DNA from 2 places in the Halomonas sp. ANAO-440 genome. Region 2 is predicted to be linked to the other one. Evidence: riboswitches for the same ligand, from Rfam matches in the RefSeq annotation. Region 2 holds a riboswitch; the other holds the start of a gene.

Region 1 (5,831 bases), on a different contig from region 2:
CATCAGCCCCAGCCAGCCAGCGGGCCGCAACATGCCAGCCAGCCGTTCGAGTTCAAGCCCCGGCTCGAAGAGATGTTCCGCCACTTCAGTGGCGGTAATAAAATCGTACTGCCGCTCGAGCACCACCCTGTCAGCGGCATAGAAAGGATCGTAGATCGCCATGGGATGCCCCGCCTCCTCGAACATGACCGACAGCGTCGGGCCAGGGCCGGCACCGAAGTCGAGGCCTTGGGCAGCCGGTGCCAGCCGTTCGCGCAGCGGCGTGTAAAGCCGTGACAGGAACTGCCGGTAACCAGCGTCGTCGGGGCTGTTGCGATGCTGGTCATAGACTGCTTTCTCTGCCTCAGGAGCAAGGCGCTGATCAGGAGGCACGAAGACCAGCCAACAGTTGGTGCAACGGTGATAGTCACGCCGTGCATCCCGATGAAAATATGGCGTTTCGGCGGATGCACATAGCGGGCAGGTCAGCATCATCGTATCCTTCTGAGCTTGACGACTTGAGCATATAAAAAAACGATCACAACGAGGAGGCCGGCAATGCTGTCAGGTCTGGACCACCTGGTCATCACCGTGACCGATATTTCTCGCGCCGTGGACTTCTATTCCCGGGTTTTGGGGCTGGAGGTGCGCTACCGCGACCGTGAGCGCGTCGACCTGCTGCTCGGCGACGTTGCCCTGCGCCTGCACTGGACCGCCACCGACATCGAACCCCGGGCCGCCACCCCAACGCCGGGGAGCCTCGACCTCTGCTTGCGCAGCCTGCTGCCGCTGGACGAAGTACAGCGGCACCTGGAGGCGCTGGATGTCGAGGTGGAGCTCGGCCCGGTCGACCGTCAGGGCGCCACCGGCCCCATCGAGTCGCTCTACCTGCGCGACCCGGACGGCAACCTGCTGGAGATCAGCCGTCCGCTGAAGACCGCCAGCGAATAACCGCTTCACTGGCATTGTCTCATCTGGCCGGTATCATTGGTGTCACTGGCCAAGTCAGCAACACACCTCGCCATTCACTTGCTGGACGTGACATGACCGATAACCTGCATCCTGATGATAACCGTGACCACCGGGCCGTGACCGATCCGGGGTCGCCCGACACCACCATACCCATCGTGATCTATGCGCTGTTTCTTGCCGGCATCATCAGCGGCGGGCTGACGCAGCTGGTCGGTGTGGTGATCGCCTATGTCTACCGCGGCAAGGGGCCTCACTGGCTCGATGAGCATTATCGCTACCATATCCGCACCTTCTGGATGGCGATGCTCTACTTTGCGGTCTCCGGCCTGCTGACGCTGATCATGATCGGCTTCATCACCTGGCTACTGGCGGTGATCTGGCTGGTGATTCGCTGCGTGAAAGGGCTCAAGAGCCTGCAGGAGAAGCGCGCGCCCGATAATGTGGATACCTGGCTGTTCTGACGCTCATGAGCGCATCACGACCCCGTTCCAGCGCCATCCAGGCGCGTCTTGCCACCACGCTGTGGCGCACCCTCGCCGGCCGTCGTCTCGCCAGCCTGTGGCGCCTTTCCCGGCTGATCGGTCCGCTGGTGTACCGCCTGAGCCGACGCGAGCGCGACGTCACCGAAATCAATCTCGCCCAGGTCTATCCCGACCAGAGCGCGGCAGCGCGTCGTGGCCTGGCCCGGGACAGCCTGACGCACTCCACCGCCACCATGCTGGAGCTGGGCTTCGCCTGGATGGCCGACCCGAACCGGGTCGAGACCTCCATCGTCGAAGTCCACGGTCGGGAGCTGCTCGACGAGGCCCGCGCCCAGGGGCGGGGCGTCATCGTGCTGGCGCCGCATTTCGGCAACTGGGAGGTGCTCAACTTCTGGCTCTCCAGCCACTTCCCCTTCACTGCCATGTACGAGCCACCCAAGGTCGAGGGACTCGACCCCGTGACGCGAGAGGGTCGCGAGCGCATGGGCGCCAAGCTGGTACCCACCAACCCACGCGGCGTGGCGGCACTGCTCAAGGCGCTCAAGCGCTGCGAAGCCATCGGCATCCTGCCCGACCAGGAGCCCAACTGGGGCAGCGGCGTCTTCGCCCCCTTCTACGGCCGCCTGGCCTATACCGCTACCCTGCTGCCCAAGCTGGTGGCTCGCACCGACGCGCGCGTCGTCACCGGCGTGGCGCGGCGCATTCCCGGCCGCGGCTTCGCCATCCACTTCCTGGCCGCCGACGAGCAGGTCTACTCTCCTGATGAAGAGCAATCGGCTACCGGTGTGAACGCCTGCGTCGAGGATGCTATCGCCCTGGACCCGGCCCAGTACCAGTGGGAGTACAAGCGATACCGCAAGGTGATCGAGGAGCAGGAGGGGCATCCGGACCATGGCTCCTTCCGGCTTTACTAGAGCGCCCCACGAAGTAATTGGAAACAATTTCCAAAAACTTACTTTCCCGATGGCTGGCAACACGGCGCCAGCCTGCTAGACTGCCTGCAACGCTTGACGGGGTGCCGGTGATTCCGGCTGAGATGGCGCAGGGAGCCCAAGGGCGACCTCAGCGCCGATCCCGTGGAACCTGATCCGGGTGAGCAGGGCCGCTGGCCCCGCATGAACCGGCGTAGGGAATCAGGCGAAGGGGTTTGATGACACGTCTCTCTGCGCTCCCCTTCTCTCACGATCCCCCCTGCCCGACTTCAGCCTCGCTCCGGATCCTCGATCACCCGGAGGCTAGATGGGCTACCGCTTTACCGACCTCACCGCCGCCTGCCAGGACGACTGGCGCGCCTATATCGAGCATGACTTCGTGCGCAGCCTCGGGGCCGGCACACTGGCCGAAGACGCTTTCCGCCACTACCTGCAGCAGGACTACCTGTTCCTGATCCACTTCGCCCGGGCCTATGCCCTGGCCGCCTACAAGAGCCGCACCCTGGCCGACCTGCGTCAGGCCCATGAAGGCTTGAAGGCCATCGTCGACGTCGAACTCGCGCTGCACGTCGGCTACTGCCGCGAGTGGGGTATCAGCGAGGAGGCGCTCGCCAGCCTGCCCGAAGCCCGGGCCACCATGGCCTATACCCGCTATGTGCTGGACACCGGCAATCGCGGCGACCTGCTCGACCTTCATGTGGCCCTGGCGCCCTGCCTTATCGGCTACGGCGAGATTGCCAACTGGCTGAATGGCCGGCAGGACACCGTCCGCGGCGAGGCCAACCCCTATGACGCCTGGATCGCAATGTACGAAGGCGAGGAGTTCCAGGGCGCCATGCGCGCGGAGCTGGAGTGGCTCGATGCGCGCCTGGCCGACGTCACCCCGGCGCGCTTCCAGGAGCTGTCGGAGGTATTCCGCGATGCCACGCGACTGGAGATCGATTTCTGGCAGATGGGCCTGGACCGCGCGGACTAGCCCACAGCCATGCAAGACCGTTGCCGCTGCGAAGACGTGAGGGGCGCCGGAGACAGGTCTAAGAGGGGGTCCTATTCCAGGGATGGAATCGGTAGCGCCCAGGGAGGGGTTCACAGCGCCCCCTCGCCGACCTGTCACCGGATCAGCCCCGGGCTTGAGGCAGAAACGTAGCGGCGACGAACCTGCCCGCCGATGATGGCGGGCACCACCACGCTTGACGGGGTGCCGTTGAAAACGGCTGAGATCATGCAGCGCCAACCGGCGTTGGAGCATGGATCCCGTTGAACCTGAACTGGCTAGGACCAGCGTAGGGATCAAGCGACACGCAGAGAGGCCATGGCCGCTCTGCCCCTGTCCTCCCAGCTGTCCTCCCTGACAACGCACAACAGCCGCAATACCCTAGGGAGAACACTCCATGAGCAAAACCCAGCACTTCCTCGCCGATACCGCCATGGTCGACGAGGCCGCCATCCAGCCGCTGCCCGGCTCACGCAAGGTCCATATCGAAGGCTCACGCCCCGACATTCGCGTGCCCTTCCGCGAGATATCGCTGTCACCGACCAAGACCTCCGGCGAGGACGAAGAGAACCCGCCGCTGCTGGTCTACGATACTTCTGGCCCCTATACCGATCCCGAGATCAGCGTCGATCTACGCCGTGGCCTGCCGGAGCTGCGCCGCGCCTGGATCGAGGAGCGTGGCGACACCGAATTCCTCGATGGCCCCACCTCCGAGTACGGCAAGCGCCGCGCCAACGACCCCATGCTCGCCCAGCTGCGCTTCGACCTGAAGCGCACGCCACGGCGCGCCAGGGCGGGGAAGAACGTCACCCAGCTGCACTATGCCCGCCAGGGCATCATCACCCCGGAGATGGAGTTCATCGCCATTCGCGAGAATCAGCGCCGCCAGGCGCTCGGTACCGAGGAAGTCGAGCGGATTCTCGGCCATCAGCACCCGGGCCAGGGCTTCGGCGCACGCCTGCCGGAAGAGATCACCCCGGAATTCGTGCGTGCCGAAGTGGCCGCCGGGCGGGCGATCATCCCCTGCAATATCAACCACCCGGAGTCCGAGCCGATGATCATCGGCCGCAACTTCCTGGTGAAGATCAACGGCAACCTGGGCAACTCGGCGGTCACCTCCTCCATCGAGGAAGAAGTCGACAAGATGACCTGGGGCATCCGCTGGGGCTCGGATACCATCATGGATCTCTCCACCGGCCAGAACATCCACGAGACCCGCGAGTGGATCATCCGCAACGCCCCGGTGCCCATCGGCACGGTGCCGATCTACCAGGCGCTGGAGAAGGTCAATGGCGTGGCCGAGGACCTCACCTGGGAAGTCTTCCGCGACACCTTGATCGAGCAGGCCGAGCAGGGCGTGGACTACTTCACCATCCACGCCGGCGTCTTGCTGCGCTACGTGCCGCTGACCGCCAAGCGTGTCACCGGCATCGTCTCCCGCGGCGGCTCCATCATGGCCAAGTGGTGCCTGTTCCATCACCGGGAGAGCTTCCTCTACACCCACTTCGAGGAGATCTGCGAGATCTGCAAGCAGTACGACGTGGCCTTCTCCCTGGGTGACGGCCTGCGCCCGGGGTCGGTTGCCGACGCCAACGACGAGGCGCAGATGGCCGAACTCAAGACCCTCGGCGAGCTGACCCATATCGCCTGGAAGCACGACGTCCAGGTAATGATCGAGGGCCCCGGCCACGTGCCAATGCATCTCGTGAAGGAGAACATGGACAAGCAGCTGGAGTACTGCGACGAAGCGCCCTTCTACACCCTCGGCCCGCTGGTCACCGACATCGCCCCGGGCTACGACCACATCACCTCCGGCATCGGCGCGGCGATGATCGGCTGGTTCGGCTGCGCCATGCTCTGCTACGTCACGCCCAAGGAGCACCTCGGCCTGCCCAACAAGGACGACGTCAAGACCGGCATCATCACCTACAAAATCGCCGCCCATGCTGCAGACCTTGCAAAAGGTCACCCGGCCGCCCAGCGCCGCGACAACGCCCTCTCCAAGGCGCGATTCGAGTTCCGCTGGGAGGACCAGTTCAATCTCGGCCTGGATCCCGACACCGCCCGGGAGTACCACGACGAGACCCTGCCCAAGGACTCCGCCAAGGTGGCGCACTTCTGCTCCATGTGCGGGCCGAAGTTCTGCTCCATGAAGATCAGCCAGGAAGTGCGCGACTACGCTCGGGACAACGGCCTCGATGGCGATCAGGAAGCGGTGATGAAAGGCATGGAGGAGCAGGCGGAAAAATTCAGGAAGGAGGGTGCCGAGCTCTACAAGGAAGTCTGATCTTTCCCGATGCTTTCTTTCCCGATGCTTGGAAAACTCTGCACGCCGGCCACTGGTCGGCGTGTTTTTTTTCATCCCATGGCGACAGCGAAGAAGGTGCGGATGTAGCCTGTAGCCATGACGGTGGCCGGTACCTGCTTATGCCACCCCTTGTGCAAGGATATAGTGCAGAAGGACAAAACCAT
Region 2 (5,831 bases):
ACTGGCCATGCCGTTGCACGACTATCTCGATGGTTACGTGGTGGACCAGCAGGGCGAAATCGTCAGGGAGTGGCAGACTGGCAACCGTCGCAGCTTCGACACCCGGCCTATCTCCCATCGCACCTTCGTGCTGCCCATCCATGTTCCGGCTGGCGAGTCGCGGCAGGTCTTCCTGCGGCTGGATACCCACGACGGGCTCTATGATGCGACGCCACTCTACCTCATGGATGATGCCAGCTTTCTGGCCAAGGCCCAGCGGGAGCTGATGGCATTCAGCCTCTACTTCGGTGCCCTGTTGGCGTTGTTGATCTACAACCTGCTGCTTTACCTTGCCACCCGTGAACGGCCCTTGCTGCACTACGTCGCCTATCTCGGCACCTTCTTCATCCTGATGTTCTCGTCGCGAGGCTTCGCCTTTCAGTACTGGTGGCCGGACATGCCGATGTTCAACAACCAGATGGTGCCGCTCAATATCGGCCTGTTCGCCGTCACCCTCGCAATCTTCAGTGAAAGCTACATGAACCTTCGCCAGCACGCACCCCGCTTGACCCGAGTGCTGTATGGTCTTGCCGGCCTGTGCATGATCAGCGCGCTACCGGCACTTTTCGGTCACTATGCGGCGGTATTCCACCTGATGATTCCCGGTGCCATCCTGCTTTCCTGCCTGTTGCTCGGTGTGGCAGTCTGGCGCAGCTATAGCGGCGACACCCTGGCTCGCATTTACCTGGTGGCGTGGAGCGTGCTACTCATCGGGATAACGCTCTACTTCCTGCGGGTGGCGGGGGTGCTGCCCTACAATGTCGTCACGGAATACGCCGTCCAGGTCGGGTCGGGGATCGAGTTTCTACTGCTATCCCTCGGGCTGGCCTGGAAGATCAACAAGTTCAAGAACGAAAAGCTCGCCGCCGAGCGCGCCACCCTTGATCTGCAGCGTTCGCTCAACGAGCGCCTGGAACGGGAGGTGGCTCAGCGTACACAGGAGCTGGAAAAAGCCAACCAACAGCTTACCACCCTGGCTCGCACCGACCCTCTGACGGGGCTGTTGAATCGGCGACAGTTTCAGGAGTTGATGGAAGAGGAGCTGCAGCGACGGCGTCGCAGCGGCCAGCCGCTGCTGTTTTCAATAATGGATATCGACGACTTCAAGCTCTACAACGACACTTATGGCCACCATGCCGGCGATGAAGTGCTGGTGAGGGTATCCACTCTCTTGTTGGAGCATTTTCGTCGGGCCGGCGACCGCCTGTTCCGCCTGGGCGGGGAGGAGTTTGGCCTGCTGCTGGACGTAGAGTCGCTGGAGGAGGGCCAGCGGGCGCTGGAAAAATTTCGCGGAGCCCTTCAGGAGCTGAGCATTCGCCATGAGACGTCCAGCTATGGGGTTATCACGGCCTCGTTTGGTCTGGTCGCCTGTCGTGGGTGCGATGCCGTGCGTGATGTTGGAACCCTCTACCGCCTTGCCGATCACGCCATGTACGAGGCCAAGGCGCATCATCGGAACCGGGTGGTGACGTGCTCGCATTTGAATACGTCCGACTGAGTACGGGCATGGACAATGTGTTTACGTTGACGTTAACTGTGTCCAGTCCATAGAGTCCCAGCAGGAGTCCGACATGTCGACGCCCATCAGCCGCTTTCCCATACCCGAATCGATCCAGGATCTGCCTGCGGATATTCGTGACGCCATGCTGGCGGTACAGGAGAAGGCCGGCTTTGTGCCCAACGTCTTCCTGATGCTGGCCCATCGCCCGGCAGAGTTTCGCGCCTTCTTCGCCTATCACGATGCGCTGATGGAGCGGGAGTCAGACACCCTGACCAAGGCCGAAAAAGAGATGATCGTGGTGGCCACCAGCGCCCGCAACCACTGCCTCTACTGCGTGGTGGCCCACGGCGCCCTGGTACGGATCTACAGCAAGGACCCGCTGCTGGCCGATCAGGTCGCCATCAACCACCGCACGGCACCGCTGAGCGAGCGCCATCGGCTCATGCTCGACTTCGCCTTTCACTGCGGCCTGGACGTGGGCGAACTCACCGATGAATGGCAGACGCGTTTGCTGAACGCCGGCTTCACCCTGGATGACATCTGGGACATTGGCGCCATCACCGCTTTTTTCGGCCTCTCCAATCGCCTGGTTACTCTCACCGGCACGCCGCCCAACGACGAGTTTTACCTGATGGGCCGGGTGCCGCGTGAGAAGGTCTAACAGGTAGGAAGCAATCGAGGCGTCCGACGTGTATTGAAGCTCACTCAGGCGCTTTCCCGGCATCCTTCCAACAACTGCAGCACCGGAACCAGCTGGCTTTCATGCAGCACCAGCACGGTGTCTACCGTGGCGTCCCTCTCGGTAGGGGAAATCACGGCGAATTCACCTTCCTCCAGATGGAATTCGTGAATCTCGCGAGGTCCGTGCGGGGTCGTGCAGCGTGCCGTGCGGTAGGAGTCATCTTCGCCGTAGGTGAGGCGGTGGTAGACCTTGAAGAACGTATAAAGATAGAGCCCCTGGTCGAAGGCGGGCCAGCGGGCGGGAATGGTGCGGGTCTCCTCGTCGAGGGCCTGGCCGTTAGCTTCGGCCTGGTTGATGGCATGCTCGAGCGGGCGGGCCAGCAGCGAGGCATTATCCTTGGGAAAAGGCTGCGAAGCCTCGAAGGCCTGGTGGTAACGATCGACCGCCTTGCGCAGGTCTTCGAGTGAGCCGATGCGATGGTCGCTGTGGTCCAGGTCGGCGGGCTCGAAGCTGCCGTTTTCCCAGCCATGGATCACCCTCAGCATTAGCTGGCCTTTGGCCATGGGCTGCAGCAGCAGGTCATCGATGGCGACCCGCAAGTGCAGCTGCCGCTCGATCACTTGGTTGTCGAAAGCGCTGTAGGGGTCGGCGAAGATGGCATGCAACCGTCCGGGGGCGTGTTCCTTGGCTTCGGTAAACGGCATCGGTAGTCTCGGCGAGAGTGGTCGTTCGCTGGTAGCGACTGTTGTATCATCACTCGTCCCATCAATCATGGACGCTAGACGGTTATATCGGCCATCCTGACAATAACTTGAGTTAAATTACTCGACAATCCATTCACTGTCGCCAGGGGAGTCCCGCCGTGCAACCGGCAGGGGCTGAGAGAGCCAAGCGCTGACCCTGGAACCTGATCCGGTTCATACCGGCGGAGGAAGTGCGACATGCCCTACCTGACGTCTGCCGTGCTCGGCGCGGCGCTGCTCTGCTTTGCCTATCTGGGCCTGCGCGCCCGCCGGGCCGACGGCCTGCTCGATGACTACGTGACTGCCCGCAACTCCCAGGGAGCCCAGGCCATCGGCCTGTCGTTCCTGGCCTCCAGCATGGGGGCCTGGATCCTCTTTGCGCCGCCGGAGATCGGCGCCTTCGTCGGGCCTGTGGCGCTGGCGGGCTACGCCATCGGCTCGTCGCTGCCGTTCCTGATACTGGGACTCTACGGCCCCGCCATCCGCCGCCACCTGCCGCAGGGACGCAGCATCGGTGAATTCGCCGAGGCCTGCTATGGCGCCGGGGTGCGGCGCTGGGTCTCCTTCGTTTCCGTTGCCTACATGGCCATCTTCCTGGCCGCCGAGCTGACTGCCATCGGCGCCATTGCCGCGCTGCTCTCCGATGTGCCGCCTTCACTGGTGATCCTCGGCGTGGCGGTGGTCACCCTGGTCTACACCACCCTTGGCGGCCTGCGGGCGAGCCTGGCCACCGATCGCTGGCAGGCCTGGCTGCTGCTGGCCCTGCTGGTACTGGTCGGCGGCGTGGCCTGGTGGTGGCTGCCGCCCATGCCCGCCGGGGCGATCATGCCGTCGATTCCCACCGGCAGTGCGCTCTCCGTGGCGCTGACCCTGGTGATCGCGGTCACCGCGGCCAACCTCTTCCACCAAGGCTACTGGCAGCGTATCTGGGCGGCCGAGGATGACCGCGCCCTGGGCCGCGGGGCGCTGCTGGGTGGGGCCAGCAGCCTGCTGGTGGTGATGGCCATCGGCGGGTTGGGCATGCTGGCGGCCATGCATGCACTGCCGCTGGGCGAGCCGCCGATTCCCTTCTTCGCACTGCTCTCCGCCGCGCCGGCCTGGCTGGGCCTTCCGGCTCTGGTGCTGGCGGTAACGCTGGTTGCCTCCAGCGTGGATACCCTGCAGAACGCCATCGCCTCCATGGCCGTGGCCAGCTCCGGGAGGCGCGGGCTCTCGGTTCGCGGGGCACGGCTCGTCACGGTGGCGCTGATGGCACCGGTGGCATGGGTGGCCCTTCAGGGCTTCTCGGTGCTGCGGCTGTTCCTGATCGCCGACCTGCTCTGCGCAGCCATCGTGGTGCCGGTGCTGCTGGGCCTGTGGCGGCGCATGTCACCGCTGGCGGCAGTGGCCGGCGGCGTGGCGGGCCTGCTCGGCGCGGTGCTGCCGGGCTGGATCACCCAGGGCAGCCTGGCCGCCGGTGTACTGGCGGCGAGCTTCCCGGACAGCATTCCCACCCTGGCGCCGTTCCTCGGTGCGCTGCTCGCTTCCACCCTGGCCAGCCTGCTGATCGCCTGGCTGCGCCCCGGGACGAAATTTCACCTGGCAAGCAAGGGAGACGCCTGATGACGACACGCTCTGACTGGAACGCCTGGGCCGCTAGCCGTGAATCGGCGCGCATCACCGACTGGCTTCGCGAGAACAGCGAGCCGGACTGGTCGGCCACGGTGAACCACCCGCTGTTCGACGCCCTGGCCGAGGGGCGGCTTGTGGGGGGCGACTTTGCCGCCTACATGGTGCAGGACTACGGCTTCGTCGACCCTTTCACCGCCCTGATCGGCCACGCTATCGGCCACGCGCCGAGCATGGCGGACCGGGTGGTGCTGGGCCAGTTCATGGGCATGCTGACCAGCGACGAGAACAGCACCTTCCAGCGCACCTTCGACGCCTTCGAGGTGCCTGCGTCCCTGCGCGAGGCGCCGGATTACCTGCCGCAGACCCGGGCGTTTCGCGAGCTGCTGCACGACACCGGCCAGGGCGGCGACTACGCCGAGATCCTGGCGGTGCTGGTGGTCACCGAGTGGGTCTATCTCGAGTGGGCGCTGCGCGTGACCCGTGTAGACGGGCTGCACCCGTTGATGGGGGAGTGGATCGATCTGCACGACAACCCCGCCTTTCAGGAGTTCGTGGCCTGGCTGCGCCAGCGCCTGGACGAGGAGGCGGCGGCGCTCGATGACACCGCCTTCGCTCGGATGGCCGAGCGCTTCCGCGACACCGTGGCGAAGGAGCGCGCCTTCCACGACGCCGTGCAGCCGCGCTGAGGCATAGTGCGCAGGTGCAGTTGCCGCCTCGTCTTGTGGCAAGACATGGCGGTTTGGCATGGACAGCCGTCCTGTCTGCGGTCCACCCTCTCTCTATTACCCCCCCCTGAACAACGATAGAGGAAGCATCATGAGCGATACGCCCGAGGATCCGCGCCGCCGTTATTCCGCCCCGGTAGTGGATGGGGTCGGCAAGTCCGCCAGCCGTGCCATGCTGCGTGCGGTGGGCTTCACCGATGAGGATTTCAAGAAGCCCCAGGTGGGCATTGCCTCCACCTGGAGCAATCTCACGCCCTGCAACAGCCATATCCATACCCTCGCCGAACGGGCCAGTGATGGCGCCGACGCGGCCGGCGGCAAGGGGGTGATCTTCAACACCATCACCATCTCCGACGGCATCGCCAACGGCACCGAGGGCATGAAGTATTCGCTGGTATCGCGGGAGGTGATCGCCGATTCCATCGAGACCGTGGCCGGCTGCGAGGGCTTCGACGGCCTGGTGGCCATCGGCGGCTGCGACAAGAACATGCCCGGCTGCCTGATGGGACTGGCGCGGCTCGACCGGCCCA

What was found. A riboswitch is a leader RNA that binds a small molecule or an ion and turns the genes downstream of it on or off. The one in region 2 is predicted to bind thiamine pyrophosphate.
Region 1: another riboswitch for thiamine pyrophosphate. It lies ahead of tenA (thiaminase II); the one in region 2 lies ahead of KZO25_RS04690 (sodium:solute symporter family transporter).

What each region holds. Positions count from the first base shown of each region.
Region 1 covers NZ_JAHXBV010000003.1:34,198-40,028, forward strand. Annotated here, with positions in the region: gene KZO25_RS03280 (class I SAM-dependent methyltransferase) at 1-474, opposite strand, end outside; gene KZO25_RS03285 (VOC family protein) at 538-930, shown strand; gene KZO25_RS03290 (DUF4870 family protein) at 1,023-1,412, shown strand; gene KZO25_RS03295 (lysophospholipid acyltransferase family protein) at 1,418-2,347, shown strand; TPP riboswitch at 2,435-2,583, shown strand; gene tenA (thiaminase II) at 2,673-3,341, shown strand; TPP riboswitch at 3,550-3,672, shown strand; gene thiC (phosphomethylpyrimidine synthase ThiC) at 3,757-5,646, shown strand; gene KZO25_RS03310 (Card1-like endonuclease domain-containing protein) at 5,830-5,831, shown strand, end outside.
Region 2 covers NZ_JAHXBV010000004.1:310,162-315,992, reverse strand. Annotated here, with positions in the region: gene KZO25_RS04705 (diguanylate cyclase) at 1-1,537, shown strand, start outside; gene KZO25_RS04700 (peroxidase-related enzyme) at 1,611-2,201, shown strand; gene KZO25_RS04695 (hypothetical protein) at 2,246-2,926, opposite strand; TPP riboswitch at 3,061-3,174, shown strand; gene KZO25_RS04690 (sodium:solute symporter family transporter) at 3,164-4,567, shown strand; gene KZO25_RS04685 (TenA family protein) at 4,567-5,262, shown strand; gene ilvD (dihydroxy-acid dehydratase) at 5,393-5,831, shown strand, end outside.